DNA from 3 places in the Pseudarthrobacter cremeus genome. Region 1 is predicted to be linked to each of the others. Evidence: riboswitches for the same ligand, from Rfam matches in the RefSeq annotation. Region 1 holds a riboswitch; each other region holds the start of a gene.

Region 1 (4,541 bases):
GGTTTGCCCACGAAATGAACGGCAACTGGTACCCGTGGTCTGAAGCGGTCAACGGCAACAGTCCCGGGGACTACGTCCAGGCATGGCGGCACGTGTACGGCCTCTTCAGCGCGGCCGGTGCAACCAACGTCAACTGGGTATGGGCGCCCAACGGAGGCGGATCGGTTGAAACTTCCGTGCTGTATCCGGGAGATGCGTATGTGGATACCGTGGGCCTGGACGCCTACAACTGGGGCACCACCCAGGTGTGGAGTTCCTGGCAGCTGCCCGCCGCCGTGTTCGGCCCCTACCTGGCGGAGCTCCGGACGATCGCCCCAGGCAAGCAGATCATCATCACCGAGACAGCGAGCACCGAAACCGGTGGCAGCAAGCCGGACTGGAACACCGCGCTGGTCTCCTATCTGGGGACCCAGCCGGACGTCTCCGGTTTCGTCTGGTTCAACCTGAACAAGGAGACCGACTGGCGGATCAACAGCAGCGCCGCCTCAGCGTCTGCCCTCTCCTCAGCTCTGGCCGCCCGCCGCTAAGTCGGCCTATCAGATCTGCTTGAGCGCCTGCTCCAGGTCGCCGATGAGGTCGTCCACGTCCTCCAGGCCAACCGAAAGCCGCACCACGCCGTCGCTGAGCCCGATCGCCGCCCGGCCTTCCGGGCCCATGGCGCGGTGGGTGGTGGTGGCCGGATGGGTGATCAGGGACTTGGCATCGCCCAGGTTGTTGGAGATATCGATGATCCGCAGCCCGTCCAGCAGCGCAAAGGCGGCGTCCTTGCCCGAGCGGCCGCCCGTCGTCGCAAGTTCCAGTGTGAGAACGGTGCCACCGGCCTTCATCTGCTTGGCGGCCAGCTCGTACTGCGGGTGCGACTTCAGCAGGGGGTATTTGACCCAGCTGACGGCGGGCTGCTGTTCGAGCCATTCGGCGAGCCGCAGCGCGGACGCGGACGAGTGGTTCACGCGCAGCGCCATGGTTTCCAGGCCCTTTGTGAGAACCCAGGCGTTGAACGCGGACAGCGCGGGTCCTGTGTGGCGCATCAGTTGCTTGACCGGACCGTCGATGAATTCCTTGGTGCCCAGGATGGCCCCGCCCAGCACCCGGCCCTGGCCGTCGATGTGCTTGGTACCGGAGTAGACAATCACGTCCGCGCCGAACTGGCCGCAGCGCTGCAGCAGGGGAGTGGCAAAGACGTTGTCCACGACGACGGTGGCCCCGGCGGCGTGCGCCAGTTCGCTGACCGCGGCGATGTCCACGATTTCCTGCATCGGATTGGACGGCGATTCAAAGAAGACCGCCGTGGTGGGCCCGGACAGCGCGTCGCGCCACTGATCGAGGTCCGGTCCGTCCACAAAGACCGTCTCCACGCCCCAGCGCGGCAGGATTTCGTTGAGGATCACAAAGCAGGAGCCGAACAGTGACCGGGCGGCCACCACGCGGTCCCCGGCTGCCAGCAACGCACCCAGGGCGGTGAAGACAGCTGACATGCCTGACGCCGTCGCAAAGCACGCCTCCGTACCCTCCAGCAGGCGGAGGCGTTCCTGGAACGTGGCAACGGATGGGTTGCCGTAGCGGGAGTAGACGAAGCGTTCGTCCTCACCCGTGAAGGCGCGCTCGGCTGCGGCGGCGGACTCGTAAACGAAGCCCGAGTTCAGGAACACCGGCTCGGTGGTCTCCTGGAAGTTGGTACGGTCCAGGCCGCCGCGGACCGCCTGGGTGTCAGGGCTCCAGCCGGCGGCATCTTTGTTGAAGGTCACTTAGTTGCTTCCGAGGTTGGTGGGCAGGCCGCGGTTCTTCCAGCCGTTGACTGTGCGCTCGCCGTAGCGGTCAGGCTCGCCTTCGAAACCCTCCAGGATGTTGAAGGAGGTGAAGCCGGCCTGCGTGGCGGCGATGGCGGCAGCGATGGACCGCTGGCCGGAGCGGCAGAGGAAAACGAGTTCGGTGGTTGAGTCCTCGGGGGCCTGTTGGGTCAGGTCGGTGAGGAAATCCGGGTTGGGGATCCCGCCCGGGAACGTCCACTGGATGAACAGGGGGTCGTTGTCAGTGGCTTTGGTGTCCGGGATGCCGATGTGCGCCCACTCGCCCTCGGTGCGGACGTCCACCAGGATGGCGCCCTGCTCCAGCTTGGCCCACGCTTCCTCCGGGGTGAGGTCTCCGGCGTAGCTCATGCGTGGCCCTCGCCGTCGAAATCGAGGTCTTCCACAGCGGTGGCGACGGCGGCATCCGCGCTGGCGATGGCTGCCGGGAGGATGAGTGCCTGGGCAACGATCACGCTGCTGCCGTTGAAGGTCGCGGCCGGGCTGCCGTGCAGGACATACCCTTCGGCCAGGGCGGTGGAAATCCGTTCACAGAAGGCCTTGTCATCCGGCCCCGTGATGAGCCGGTACGACAGTTTTTCTTCAGGGGCAGGGGCGTCAGACACGACAGAACTCCTTCTTTCACGCTTGCAGCTCGAATGGGTCGATATGCCGAGTATTCACCTGAGGCACCCCGCCGCGAAAGGGAGGGTTGCCGACCGGCCAGTCAGGGCTTGGCGCCGGTTCTCATTACTCCCCAAAAACGTAACATCCGGCCCGCCCGGCCGCACCGCCGCGGTCGTCATGTTCCGTAACCAACACGGAGGTTTCGTCACCAGGACCGGACTTTCGTAACCGGCGCGTGCTTCTCCCCTGGCCAGCCGGGCGGGACAATCAGGTCATGGGGGACAGCGGCGGGAAAAGCGGCAGCAAGCAAGGGGCGAAAGGTGCCGGGGCCCGGTTGGTCGCCACGGCACTGTGCGGCGCTTCGATCCTGGCGGCCCTGGCGGGCCTGGCCGGCTGCCGGGACGCAGCGGGTCCGCCGCCTTGCATGCCGCCGGCGTACAGCGTCACGCCTGCCGAAGCCCGCCCCGGAGACCGGGTCACGGTCAGCGCGCAGGACGCAACGTGCGATGCGCGCTACGGTGCGGACGCCAAAGTCCAGGTAACGGTCCGGGACGCTGCCGGAATCAACATCCTGGAGGAACTTGCCCCCATGACCGACGACGGCGGTTTCACTTTCGTGTTCACTGTCCCCGCGGGAATGGCCGCGGGGGAGGCCGGGGTCACCGCCTACCCGTACGCCTTGGACTGGTGCGACGACACAGGGGTCAACAACAGGGCGGCGTCCGGACCGGAGACCCTAATCCGGGTCTCGTGTGCGGAGCGACTGGTCCCGCTGGTTATCCTGGCCGGCTAAGGTCCTGGCCGGCTAAGGCTGATCGGTGTGGCCGGCCAAGCCGGAGCCCGCACGGCAGTCCGCATCTGCCGGGGACCGATAGAGTTTGCGCAGGTGGCACCGGCCGCCATCACTGAAAAGCCGTCCTGGGGGAGGGTCCACACCCGCATGCCAACAGCCACCGTACCCAGGCGTGTGCCGGCGCCGGCCGCCTCCGGACTCCGCAGCCCGCTGCCCGCAGCGCTCCTTGCCGCCCTCCTCCTCCTGTTCAGCCTCCTGTCCAGCCTCCTGCCGGCCGGTGCTGCCGCGGCCGCCGAACCAGAGCCGGCCCCGGAGCCGGGCAAGCCCCTGCTGGGAGCTGTCCTCGAGTGGGGTCAGGACTCCGCCGGGTCCTTTGCCGAACGGCTGGGGGCCACCCCCGCGGTCTTAGGCCATGACATCTCCATCCCTTTCCGGACCGCCGAGGCCGCCAACCTCCGGCAGTTTCTGGACCAGGCTTCAGCCGTTGGCTCCCACGCAATATTCACCGTCAAGCCCACCGTTCCGCTCGAACAGATCGATGCGGCGGCGGCCCGGGCGTTCGTGGCCGAGGTGGCCCGCATTTCGGCCGGCTTCCAGGGCAAGGTGCTGGTGCGCTTTGCCCCGGACATGAACGGCAGCTGGGTTGGGTGGGGCCAGCAGCCCGGAGCGTATCGTGCTGCCTTCCGGGCCGTCGCTGCGGAGTTCAAGGAAACGGACGACGCCGGCACGCTCATGGTCTGGGAGCCGTACGTTGGCCGGGACTACCCCTTCGGACGGAACCGCAACGCCCCTCCCGCCGGCAGCGAGGGATTCGCCCTGCTGGACACCAACGGCGACGGCGCCTGGGACGGTGCCGACCGCGCCTACGCCCCGTACTATCCCGGGGACGACGCCGTCGAATGGGTGGGGCTTTCGGCTTACCACGATGACACTGCCGGGAAGGCCGCCGTCAACACCGTGCCCGGGTCCGGCGAGCTTGTCGGCATGCTGGCCGGAGCGGGAAACGAGGACTTCTACGCCACCTATGTGGAGCAAGCCGGCAAGCCGTTCCTCCTGCAGACGGCAGCCTTCTACAGCCCCTCCACCGGCGGGGCCGGGGAGGCTGAGATCAAGGGGGCCTGGTGGGAGCAGACGCTGGAAGCCGCCACGTCCGCGCGTTTCAACAGGACAGCTGCCGTGATCTGGGACGAGCGTGTCAGTACCCGGGACACCGGTGTTGCCAGCATCGACTGGACCATCAGCGGCAACGCTGAGGTGGCGGCGGCAGCGCGTGCCCGGCTCGAGGCCTCAGGCGTAGTCACCGGCCCGGTTACGGAGCCTGGAACAGGACAGGGAAC
Region 2 (4,541 bases), on a different contig from region 1:
CGCGGCCGCTGAGGCTGCGGACCTTGTACGTCTTCAGGCCCCGGCGCCAGATCATGGGCACCTCGGTCTTAAGGAGCAGGTTGGCCAGCCGGTTGGCTTCGGTGCCGTGGGCGACGATCACCGAGGCGCGGGGCACCAGGGCTAGGAACTTGAGCAGGGGCTTGAGGCCGGAGGCAATCTGGTCCGGCGTGAACTTGCCGTTGGGCTCTCCGTCGGTGTGCCACGGGTGGACGTTCCACGGCATGACACACTCGGGGCGCAGGCCCAGCTTCCACTGGATTCCCAGCATGCGGGTGGTGGCGTCGTCGTCGCCCGCGGTGATGAAGCCCGAAGGGTCCGCCTCGCCGATGTTGGAGAAAAGGCTGATGATGCGGCACTCATCGACGTCGTGCATCGGGTCGACATAGGGGACCCGGGTGTGCGGCTTGACGCTCTGCAGTGAATCGCACAGCTCGTTGACTGCGGCAACATTTGGATCGTAACGGCGGTTCAGGAGCTGTTCGCGGAATGATTCGGGTGCCAGGGCTGTCATGAAGGGCAATGTCTCCTGCGGGGATCGGTGCTGCTGCCAATCCGGAAAATGGGCGCGCGGTGGGCACGCCAAGTCCGGGATGGTTTGAAATGTGTTGTGGACCGATTCCTGGTCGGTCTCTATCAGTTTAGCAAGCCCCGCAAAATGCAGGGTCCGTCCATGGCCTTCCCGTGATGGAAGGCACAGGACGGACCCTGCAGCCGGATCGAAAAACTACCAGAGACGCTTGGTGGCGCGGCGGGCGCCCTCGCCCAAGGCCTCCAGCTTGGCCCAGGCGATTTGCGGGTGGACGCGCCCGCCCAGCCCGCAGTCGGTGGAGGCGATGACATTCTCCCGGCCCACTACCTCGGCAAAACGGACAATCCGGTCCGCGACGAGGTCCGGGTGCTCCACCACGTTGGTGGCGTGTGACACCACGCCGGGAATAATCACTTTGCCCTCGGGAAGCCTCGTGTCCTCCCAGACCCGCCATTCGTGCTCGTGGCGGACGTTGCCGGCCTCAAAGGAGTACGCTCCGGCGTTGACCTGCAGCACCGAGCCGACAATGTCCCCGAACGGAATGTCGGTGGTGTGCGGGCCGTGCCAGGATCCCCAGCAGACGTGGAGGCGGATCTGTTCCTGGGGCAGGTCACGCAGGGCCCAGTTGGTGGCCTCGACCCGGAGCTGGATGAACTTGAGGTAGTCCTCCAACGTCGGCTCGGGGTTGATCTGGTCCCAGCTTTCGGCCAGGGAAGGGTCGTCGAGCTGCACTGTCAGGCCGGCGTCGATGATGGCCTTGTATTCCTCCCGCATCACGTCGGCGCAGGCGTAGAGCAGCTCCTCGTCGGACTTGTAGTACTCGTTGGCCACGCGGGCGCATGACCCGGGGGACAGCGACGCCACAAAACCCTGGTTGAGGCCTGCGGCGGCGAGGCCCTTCTTCAGGTTGGTGACATCGGAGTTCACCAAGTCCTGTCCGGTGTAGGTCAGGGGCCCGGTGATCTTCGGCTGGGAAACGCTCTTGCGGTGCGCCAGGATCCCCGAGGACGGATCGGTGTAGGCGTCGTTGAAAGCAAGCCTGTCGCGGCGGTCCGGAAAAGAGGTCAGCACAATGTGCCCGGGAGACGAGCGGTGCACCGTGGCGTCCTTCCACCGGTCCACATCTGTCGGTTCCAGGCCGCCGAGCCTCGCGAAGGAGTAGTTCCACCAGGCTCCGTAGTCGACCGAACTGGACATGGTGTGTCCGTATTCGCCGTCGTTGGGAACGTCCACTCCCACGTCTTTCTGCCGCTTGACGACCTCCGCCACCGACGATTCGAGCAGTGCCAGGAATTCCGGGGTAATGCCTTCGGTCTCCTTCGCGGCGTTGGCAGCGATGAGCTCCGGGGTGCGGGGCAAGGAACCTGCGTGGGTGACCTGGATGTGGTCCGAGTTCTGGGACATCGGGGGATTTTCCTTTCCATCGGTCCTGGCAGTAGCACCTGCGCGGGCAGAGTTGTCCCTGCTCATGCGCGGTTGCTGCGGCGTCAACGAGCCAGGTCTCTCGGCCGCTCCGGATGGGTACTCTCACTTAAGGCCATCTGTGGGGCCCGGGCAAGTCCGGGCCCGATTGTTTCGTGTGTGAACCCTGCCAGGCCGAACGAGTGGAGAAACCCGGGCATCGGCTAAACTTGGGTGGTAAGAGCCCCGAACTCTTGCGTGGCAGGGCGTCATAAACCGTTCCCGCCAGGCTGTTGCCTTCGGGGCGTTCTCATGAACGGCGCCGGCTTTCGGTGGGCCGTCCGGTGCACCACCGGATGGAGTACCCGGAGTGCGGCCCGAACGAATGGGGGAGGATCCCATGCCAGCAATCGTGATCGTAGGAGCCCAGTGGGGCGACGAAGGAAAAGGCAAGGCCACAGACCTTTTGGGTGGCCGTGTGGACTACGTCGTTAAGCCCAATGGTGGCAATAATGCCGGACACACCGTCGTCGTAGGCGGTGAGAAGTATGAGCTCAAGCTCCTTCCGGCCGGCATTCTCAGCCCCAACGCGGTTCCCATCATCGGAAACGGCTGCGTGGTGAACCTCGAGGCGCTGTTCCAGGAAATTGATGGACTTCAGGCCCGTGGTGCGGACACGTCCAAACTGCGCGTTTCCGCCAACGCCCACCTGGTGGCGCCTTACCACCAGGTCCTGGACAAGGTCACCGAGCGATTCCTCGGCAGCCGGGCCATCGGCACCACCGGCCGCGGCATCGGCCCCGCGTACATGGACAAGGTGGCCCGCCTGGGCATCCGCGTCCAGGACGTCTTTGACGAATCCATCCTCCGCCAGAAGGTGGAAGGCTCGCTGCGCCAGAAGAACGAACTCCTGGTCAAGGTCTACAACCGCCGCGACATCGAGGTGGAGGAGATCGTCAGCTACTTCCTGTCCTTCGCCGAGCGCCTGCGCCCGCTGGTCATCGACAGCACCTTTGTCCTGAACAAGGCGCTGGACGAGGGCAAGGTGGTGCTCATGGAGGGCGGCCAGGCCACCTTCCTGGATGTGGACCACGGGACGTACCCGTTCGTCACGTCCTCCAACCCGACGGCAGGCGGTGCGTCAGTGGGTTCCGGCATCGGCCCCACCCGCATCTCCCGCTCGATCGGCATCATCAAGGCCTACACCACGCGCGTCGGCGCCGGACCGTTCCCCACGGAACTGTTCGACGAGATGGGCATGTACCTGCAGAAGACGGGCGGTGAGTTCGGCGTCAACACCGGCCGCCCGCGCCGTTGCGGCTGGTACGACGCCGTCCTGGCCCGCCACGCCTCCCGCGTCAACGGCTTCACGGACTACTTCGTCACCAAGCTGGATGTCCTGACCGGCATTGAGCAGATCCCGGTGTGCGTGGCGTACGACGTCGACGGCGTCCGGCACGACGAAATGCCCATGACGCAGACCGAATTCCACCATGCTGTCCCGATCTTCGAGTACTTCGAAGGCTGGACCGAGGACATCACCGGCGCCCGCACCCTGGAGGACCTCCCGGAGAACGCCCGGAACTATGTGCTTGCGCTGGAGAAGCTCTCCGGTACGCGGTTCTCCGCCATCGGCGTCGGCCCGGACCGCGATCAGACCATCGTGGTCAACGACCTCATCAAGGACTAAAGTCCACACACGTACGACGCCGGCGGGTCACCTGAAAGGGTAACCCCGCCGGCGTCGGTGGTTAAGGCGTGGGTTACAGGGCGGGCGTCAGCGCTGCTGGCCAGGCCTGGGCGGGCCTGAGCGGGCTCTGCGGGCGGTGGTACGCAATTTACACAGGGTTTACCGGGCCGGTCTTGTGGGGCTCCCGGAGCGGCGGCCAGACTCTTAAGCACACGCTGAACTGATCAACAGATCGTTCGACCAGACCCGCGGGACCGGACGCAGCAACGCGTCCGGGCAGGCCGGTGGCGAGGACGTCGCCGGAGCTGATCACCCGCAGACCGGAAGGATTTGCCATGGCCGGGATGTTTGAAGTTTTTGTGGACGCCGATTCGCTGTTCAGGTTCAGGCTGATGGGGCCGGACGGAACGGTGATGGCTGTGTCGGAGGCGTTCGCTGACAAGCCGGCGGTGGCAGCCGGGATCGCGGCCGTGCGGGAGTGCGCCGGGACGGGGCTGGTCACGGACCTTTCACGCGTTTCGCCGCCGGCCGCAGCAGCCCAGCCGGTGGCGGTGCCAGTAGCGGAGCCGGTTCCTGTGCCGGTTGCAGTCCAGCCGGTGTGCGACGAACAGCGGGTTCCGGTGACCAGGCTCCGAGCCTTCAACCATGCCAAGGCTCCGCGGCGGCAGGTCCCCGCACCGCGCTGGATCGGCGCAACACAGGCGCCCGCCTGAGGCTGAATTCCGGCCTCAATAAGATTTTCAAAGTTTCTTGTGACCGGGCGTAACCCTGTGGCCTGTGTCAGCGATTACCCCTATGAAGCGCCGGTCTGGAACTTGTCCCCCATCATGTTCCAGCCCGGCCTTTTTGTCCCCCAGCCGGCTCGTGGGGTTGCCGGCAGCACGGTTACCGGAGGGTAAA
Region 3 (4,541 bases), on a different contig from region 1:
GTTGACGGCGCGGAAGGTCCCAGCAGTGGCGCGCAGCACTGATTCCTGGGACGAGTCCGATGTCCGGATCCGGCCCAGCAAGAAAGGCTCCCGGCCGCGCACCAAGGACCGGCCCAGCCACGACGACGCCGTCACCGGCCGCATCATCACCGTTGACCGCGGCAGGTACACCGCCATCGTGGGCGAGGGCTCCGGCGACGAACGCGTCATCATTGCCGCGCGCGCCCGCGAACTGCGGCGTTCCCCCGTGGTGGCCGGCGACTTCGTCTCCCTTGTCGGGGATGTCTCCGGCGAACCCGACACCCTGGCCCGCCTGGTCCGGATCCAGGACCGCCGGACCCTGCTGCGCCGCAGCGCGGACGACACCGATCCGATCGAGCGCGCGGTGGTGGCCAATGCTGATCAGTTGGTGGTGGTGGTGGCCGCAGCCAACCCGGAACCGCGCACCGGCTTTATCGACCGCGCCCTCGTGGCAGCGTACGATGCCGGCATTGAGCCGTTGCTGCTCGTCACCAAGGCCGACGTCAAGGACCCCGCTGAACTGTTGTCCAACTACGAGCACCTGGACTTTCCGGTCATCATCAGCCGGACGGCAGACTCAGCCGCCTCTGGCATCGACGCCCGCTCGGACGACGGCCTCTCTGCGCGGCTGGACAGCGACGCCGTGGAGCAGCTGCGGGCCCACCTGGACGGCAAAGTGACGGTAATGCTGGGCCACTCCGGCGTCGGCAAGTCCACCATGGTCAACGCGCTCACCGGAGCCGAACGGGCCACCGGCGGCGTGAATGCGGTGACCGGCCGCGGCCGCCACACGTCGTCGTCGGCCCTGGCTTTGAAACTGACCGACGCCCCGGCGGGCAGCTGGATCATCGACACCCCGGGCATCCGCTCGTTTGGCCTCGCCCATGTGGACCCGGACCGGATCATGCGCTCGTTCCCCGACCTTGAGCCGGGAACCGACGCCTGCGAACGCGGCTGCAAGCACAACGCAGCCGCCGTAAACTGTGGCGTCGATGCGTGGGTTGCCGCCGGCAAAGCCGGCCCCACCGGCCCGGCCCGGCTCGCGTCGCTGCGACGGCTGCTGGGTGCAGATCCGCGGCTGGAAGGCCAGGAAACCAAGGAACTGGGCAGCATCAGCTAGCTGCTGAACGCCCGCCTCCCCGGCTCCGCAGCCCGGAGACGGTAGTTTGTAACCATGATCCAACCCGCTTCGAGCTACAACGATGACCTGCGCCTCGCACATGTGCTGGCCGATTCCGTGGATGACCAGACCATGAGCCGCTTCAAGGCACTGGACCTGCACATCGAGACCAAGCCTGACCTGACACCGGTCACGGATGCGGACAAAGCCGCAGAGGAAGCCATCCGCGGCCAGCTGTCCCGCTCGCGTCCCCGCGACGCCGTCCTTGGGGAGGAATTCGGCAGCTCCGGCCACGGGGCACGCCGCTGGATCATCGATCCCATCGACGGCACGAAGAACTTTGTCCGGGGCGTTCCGGTCTGGGCCACCCTGATCGCGCTCGTTGACGAGGGCGAACCCGTGGTGGGTGTGGTCAGCGCACCCGCCCTGGGGAAGCGCTGGTGGGCCGCCAAAGGGGCCGGGGCGTACATGGGCAGGTCCCTCGCCGCTGCAACCCGCCTTCGGGTTTCGGACGTGTCCAGGCTGTCCGATGCCTCCCTCTCCTATTCAAGCCTGGGTGGCTGGAAGGAGCGCGGCAACCTGGACGATTTCCTGGGCCTGACCGAGGACGTCTGGCGCACCCGCGCGTTCGGCGACTTCTGGTCTTACTGCATGGTGGCCGAAGGTTCGGTGGACATCGCCTGTGAACCGGAGCTGAACCTGTACGACATGGCTGCGCTGGTCCCCATTGTGGTGGAAGCCGGCGGCCGTTTCACTTCCTTGGAAGGAGTGGACGGGCCGTTCGGCGGCAACGCCCTGGCCACGAATTCCATCCTGCACTCCGAGGTCCTCAAACGGCTGAATCCGGGCCTGGACGATCTTCTCCAGACCGCTCCCTAGAACCCCATACCGAATTATCTGCGGCGGGCGCCTCCTCCGGGGGGCGCCCGCCGTCGTTTGTTCGAAGAATGGGACCCCGCCCAAATTGCGCGTAATAAAGTCCTTAACATTCGGCCGGGCTTCTTTCCCCCGGCGGCGATGTCCTACGCTCTTAACAGGTCACGAGTGCCAGCGCTAAACCCCGGTTTGCTGGCCGGCAACCCTCCATTCGCGGTGGGGTGCCCCGGGTGACGACCAGGCCGGTCCGGAACGGACCCGGCAAGCGCGGATTCCCGGGTAACGGGTGTCCTTTCAAAGTGAGGTCTCCGTGACAACTGCCACTGTCTCCCCCGACTCCGTCTCCACAGTCCACGCCGCTAACACCGATGTGCCCGCCCTCGCCGGACGCCCCCTGTCCGCCGTTACCGGCGCAGAAATCCAGGCCCCGCTGATCCAGGGCGGCCACATCCGCTACGCCAACCTGGATTACGGCGCTTCCGCGCCGGCGCTCTCCGTGGTGTCCGCCTACCTGAACGAGATCCTGCCGTTCTACGCCAGTGTCCACCGCGGGGCCGGCTATGCATCGCAGATCAGCACCTCCGTCTACGAGAACGCCCGGAACATCGTGCGCAACTTCGTGGGCGGCCGCCCGGACGACTCCGTGATCTTCACCCGGAACACCACCGACTCGCTGAACCTGCTCGCCGGCTGCCTTCCGCTGACGGACGGGCGGCCAAACGGCGATGTCCTGTACCTGGACATCGAGCACCACGCCAACCTCCTTCCGTGGCAGGGCGTGCCGCACCGCAGCGTGGTGGCTGCCGACACGATCGCGGGGACCATCGAGGTTCTCCGCGCTGAACTCGAGCAGGGAAGCGTCAGCCTGCTCGCGGTCACGGGTGCCTCCAATGTCACCGGCGAAATCCTCCCCATCCGCGCCCTTGCTGCCCTGGCCCACGAGTTCGGGGCACGGATTGTGGTGGATGCGGCGCAGCTCGCTCCGCACCGCCGGATCAACATCGGCGCGGACGACGTCGACTACATCGCCTTCTCCGGGCACAAGCTCTACGCGCCCTTCGGGGCGGGTGTCCTGGTGGGGCGCACCGACTGGCTCGACGCAGGCACACCGCACCTTGCCGGCGGCGGCGCCGTCCGCGAGGCACGGCTCGACGGCGTCAGCTGGGCCACCGGCCCGGCCCGGCACGAGGGCGGCTCCCCCAATGTCCTGGGCGCGGCCACCCTGGCCCGCGCCACCCAGGTCCTTGCGTCACTGGACCAGGAACGGTGGCACGCCCACGAGGCCGCCATCAGGTCCTTCCTGGTGGCAGGGCTGCAGAAGATCGACGGCGTCACCGTCCACCAGATCTTCTCGGACACGGATGCTGAGACCGGCACCATCGGCGTCGTGAATTTCTCGGTAGCGGGCTACGACGCCGGACTGGTGGCTGCCTACCTGTCCGCAGAACACGGCGTCGGCCTGCGGGACGGCCGCTTCTGCGCGCACCCGCTGCTCAAGCGCCTCGGCCTGCCCTCGGGTTCGCTCCGTGCCAGCTTCGGCGTGGGTTCACGGCTCGAGGACGCCCAGCGGCTCCTTGCCGGCATCGAACAGCTACGGAGCACGGGCCTGGGCTGGGATTACGTGGTGGATTCGGGGCGCTGGGTTCCTGCCAACGACACCCGCACATACCCGCACTGGGCGCCGAACACGCCTGGCACCGCCGGGGCGGCCCCCTGCATTGATGACTGACTTTTCCTGAAGCAGCAGGCCGCGATCAGGCGGCTGCGGGGTCCCGAACCTGGCGGCCCTCCCATGCGGTAAATTCGAAGGATACCCAGGGATCAGTTGAAGGAGGCCGCGAGTGGCACGGGGTGGCCCCAGGCTTGACCACGGCCGTCGCCGGGAGCTCGGCCAGAGCTTCCAGGACGGCGGCGAACACTACCAGCGGGTCCGCCCCGGCTACCCCGGTGAATCAGCTGACTGGCTGATCCCTGCCGGGGCCAGGTCCGCCGTGGACGTGGGCGCCGGCACGGGCAAGTTCACCGCCCTCCTGCTGGAACGCGGCCTCGCAGTCTCAGCGGTGGACCCCTCCACCGACATGCTCGAACAGCTGCGCGCCCATTACCCTGAGGTGTCCGCAACCCAGGGGACAGCAGAGGCGACCGGACTCCCAGACTCTTCGTTCGACGTCGCCAGCGTTGCCCAGGCCTGGCACTGGTGTGATCCGCTGCTGGCCAGCGCGGAGCTGGCGCGGATCCTCCGCCCCGGCGGAACACTGGGCCTGATCTGGAACCAGCTGGACACGTCCATCCCGTGGGTCCACCGGCTGTCCCGCATCATGCACGCGGGCGATGTCTACAAGCCCGGGTTCCGCCCAGTGGTGGGGCCCGGGTTTGAAGGCCTGGAGAGTCACCTCACCCGCTGGGAGGACAGCTTGAGCACGGCGGACATCATGGAGCTGACGAAATCCCGCAGCTACTACCTGCGCGCCGGGGAAGCCATCCGGGCCAAAGTCCTGGCGAACCTCGACTGGTACCTTCACGA

The links. A riboswitch is a leader RNA that binds a small molecule or an ion and turns the genes downstream of it on or off. The one in region 1 is predicted to bind S-adenosylmethionine.
Region 2: linked by a shared signal. The riboswitch ahead of ACS5PJ_RS13260 (cobalamin-independent methionine synthase II family protein) and the one ahead of ACS5PJ_RS04085 (DUF1737 domain-containing protein) in region 1 are both predicted to bind S-adenosylmethionine.
Region 3: linked by a shared signal. The riboswitch ahead of ACS5PJ_RS20015 (aminotransferase class V-fold PLP-dependent enzyme) and the one ahead of ACS5PJ_RS04085 (DUF1737 domain-containing protein) in region 1 are both predicted to bind S-adenosylmethionine.

Annotation. Positions count from the first base shown of each region.
Region 1 is NZ_JBPZHC010000002.1:81,277-85,817, forward strand. Features, by position in the region: gene ACS5PJ_RS04070 (glycoside hydrolase family 26 protein) at 1-527, shown strand, start outside; gene ACS5PJ_RS04075 (O-succinylhomoserine sulfhydrylase) at 537-1,745, opposite strand; gene ACS5PJ_RS04080 (rhodanese-like domain-containing protein) at 1,746-2,156, opposite strand; gene ACS5PJ_RS04085 (DUF1737 domain-containing protein) at 2,153-2,410, opposite strand; SAM riboswitch class IV at 2,424-2,539, opposite strand; gene ACS5PJ_RS04090 (hypothetical protein) at 2,686-3,204, shown strand; gene opgC (OpgC domain-containing protein) at 3,352-4,541, shown strand, end outside.
Region 2 is NZ_JBPZHC010000006.1:235,058-239,598, forward strand. Features, by position in the region: gene ACS5PJ_RS13255 (uracil-DNA glycosylase family protein) at 1-532, opposite strand, end outside; gene ACS5PJ_RS13260 (cobalamin-independent methionine synthase II family protein) at 746-1,954, opposite strand; SAM riboswitch class I at 1,968-2,074, opposite strand; gene ACS5PJ_RS13265 (adenylosuccinate synthase) at 2,352-3,641, shown strand; gene ACS5PJ_RS13270 (YegP family protein) at 3,977-4,354, shown strand.
Region 3 is NZ_JBPZHC010000014.1:20,955-25,495, reverse strand. Features, by position in the region: gene aroA (3-phosphoshikimate 1-carboxyvinyltransferase) at 1-42, shown strand, start outside; gene rsgA (ribosome small subunit-dependent GTPase A) at 26-1,141, shown strand; gene hisN (histidinol-phosphatase) at 1,196-2,020, shown strand; SAM riboswitch class IV at 2,178-2,291, shown strand; gene ACS5PJ_RS20015 (aminotransferase class V-fold PLP-dependent enzyme) at 2,328-3,746, shown strand; gene ACS5PJ_RS20010 (class I SAM-dependent methyltransferase) at 3,859-4,541, shown strand, end outside.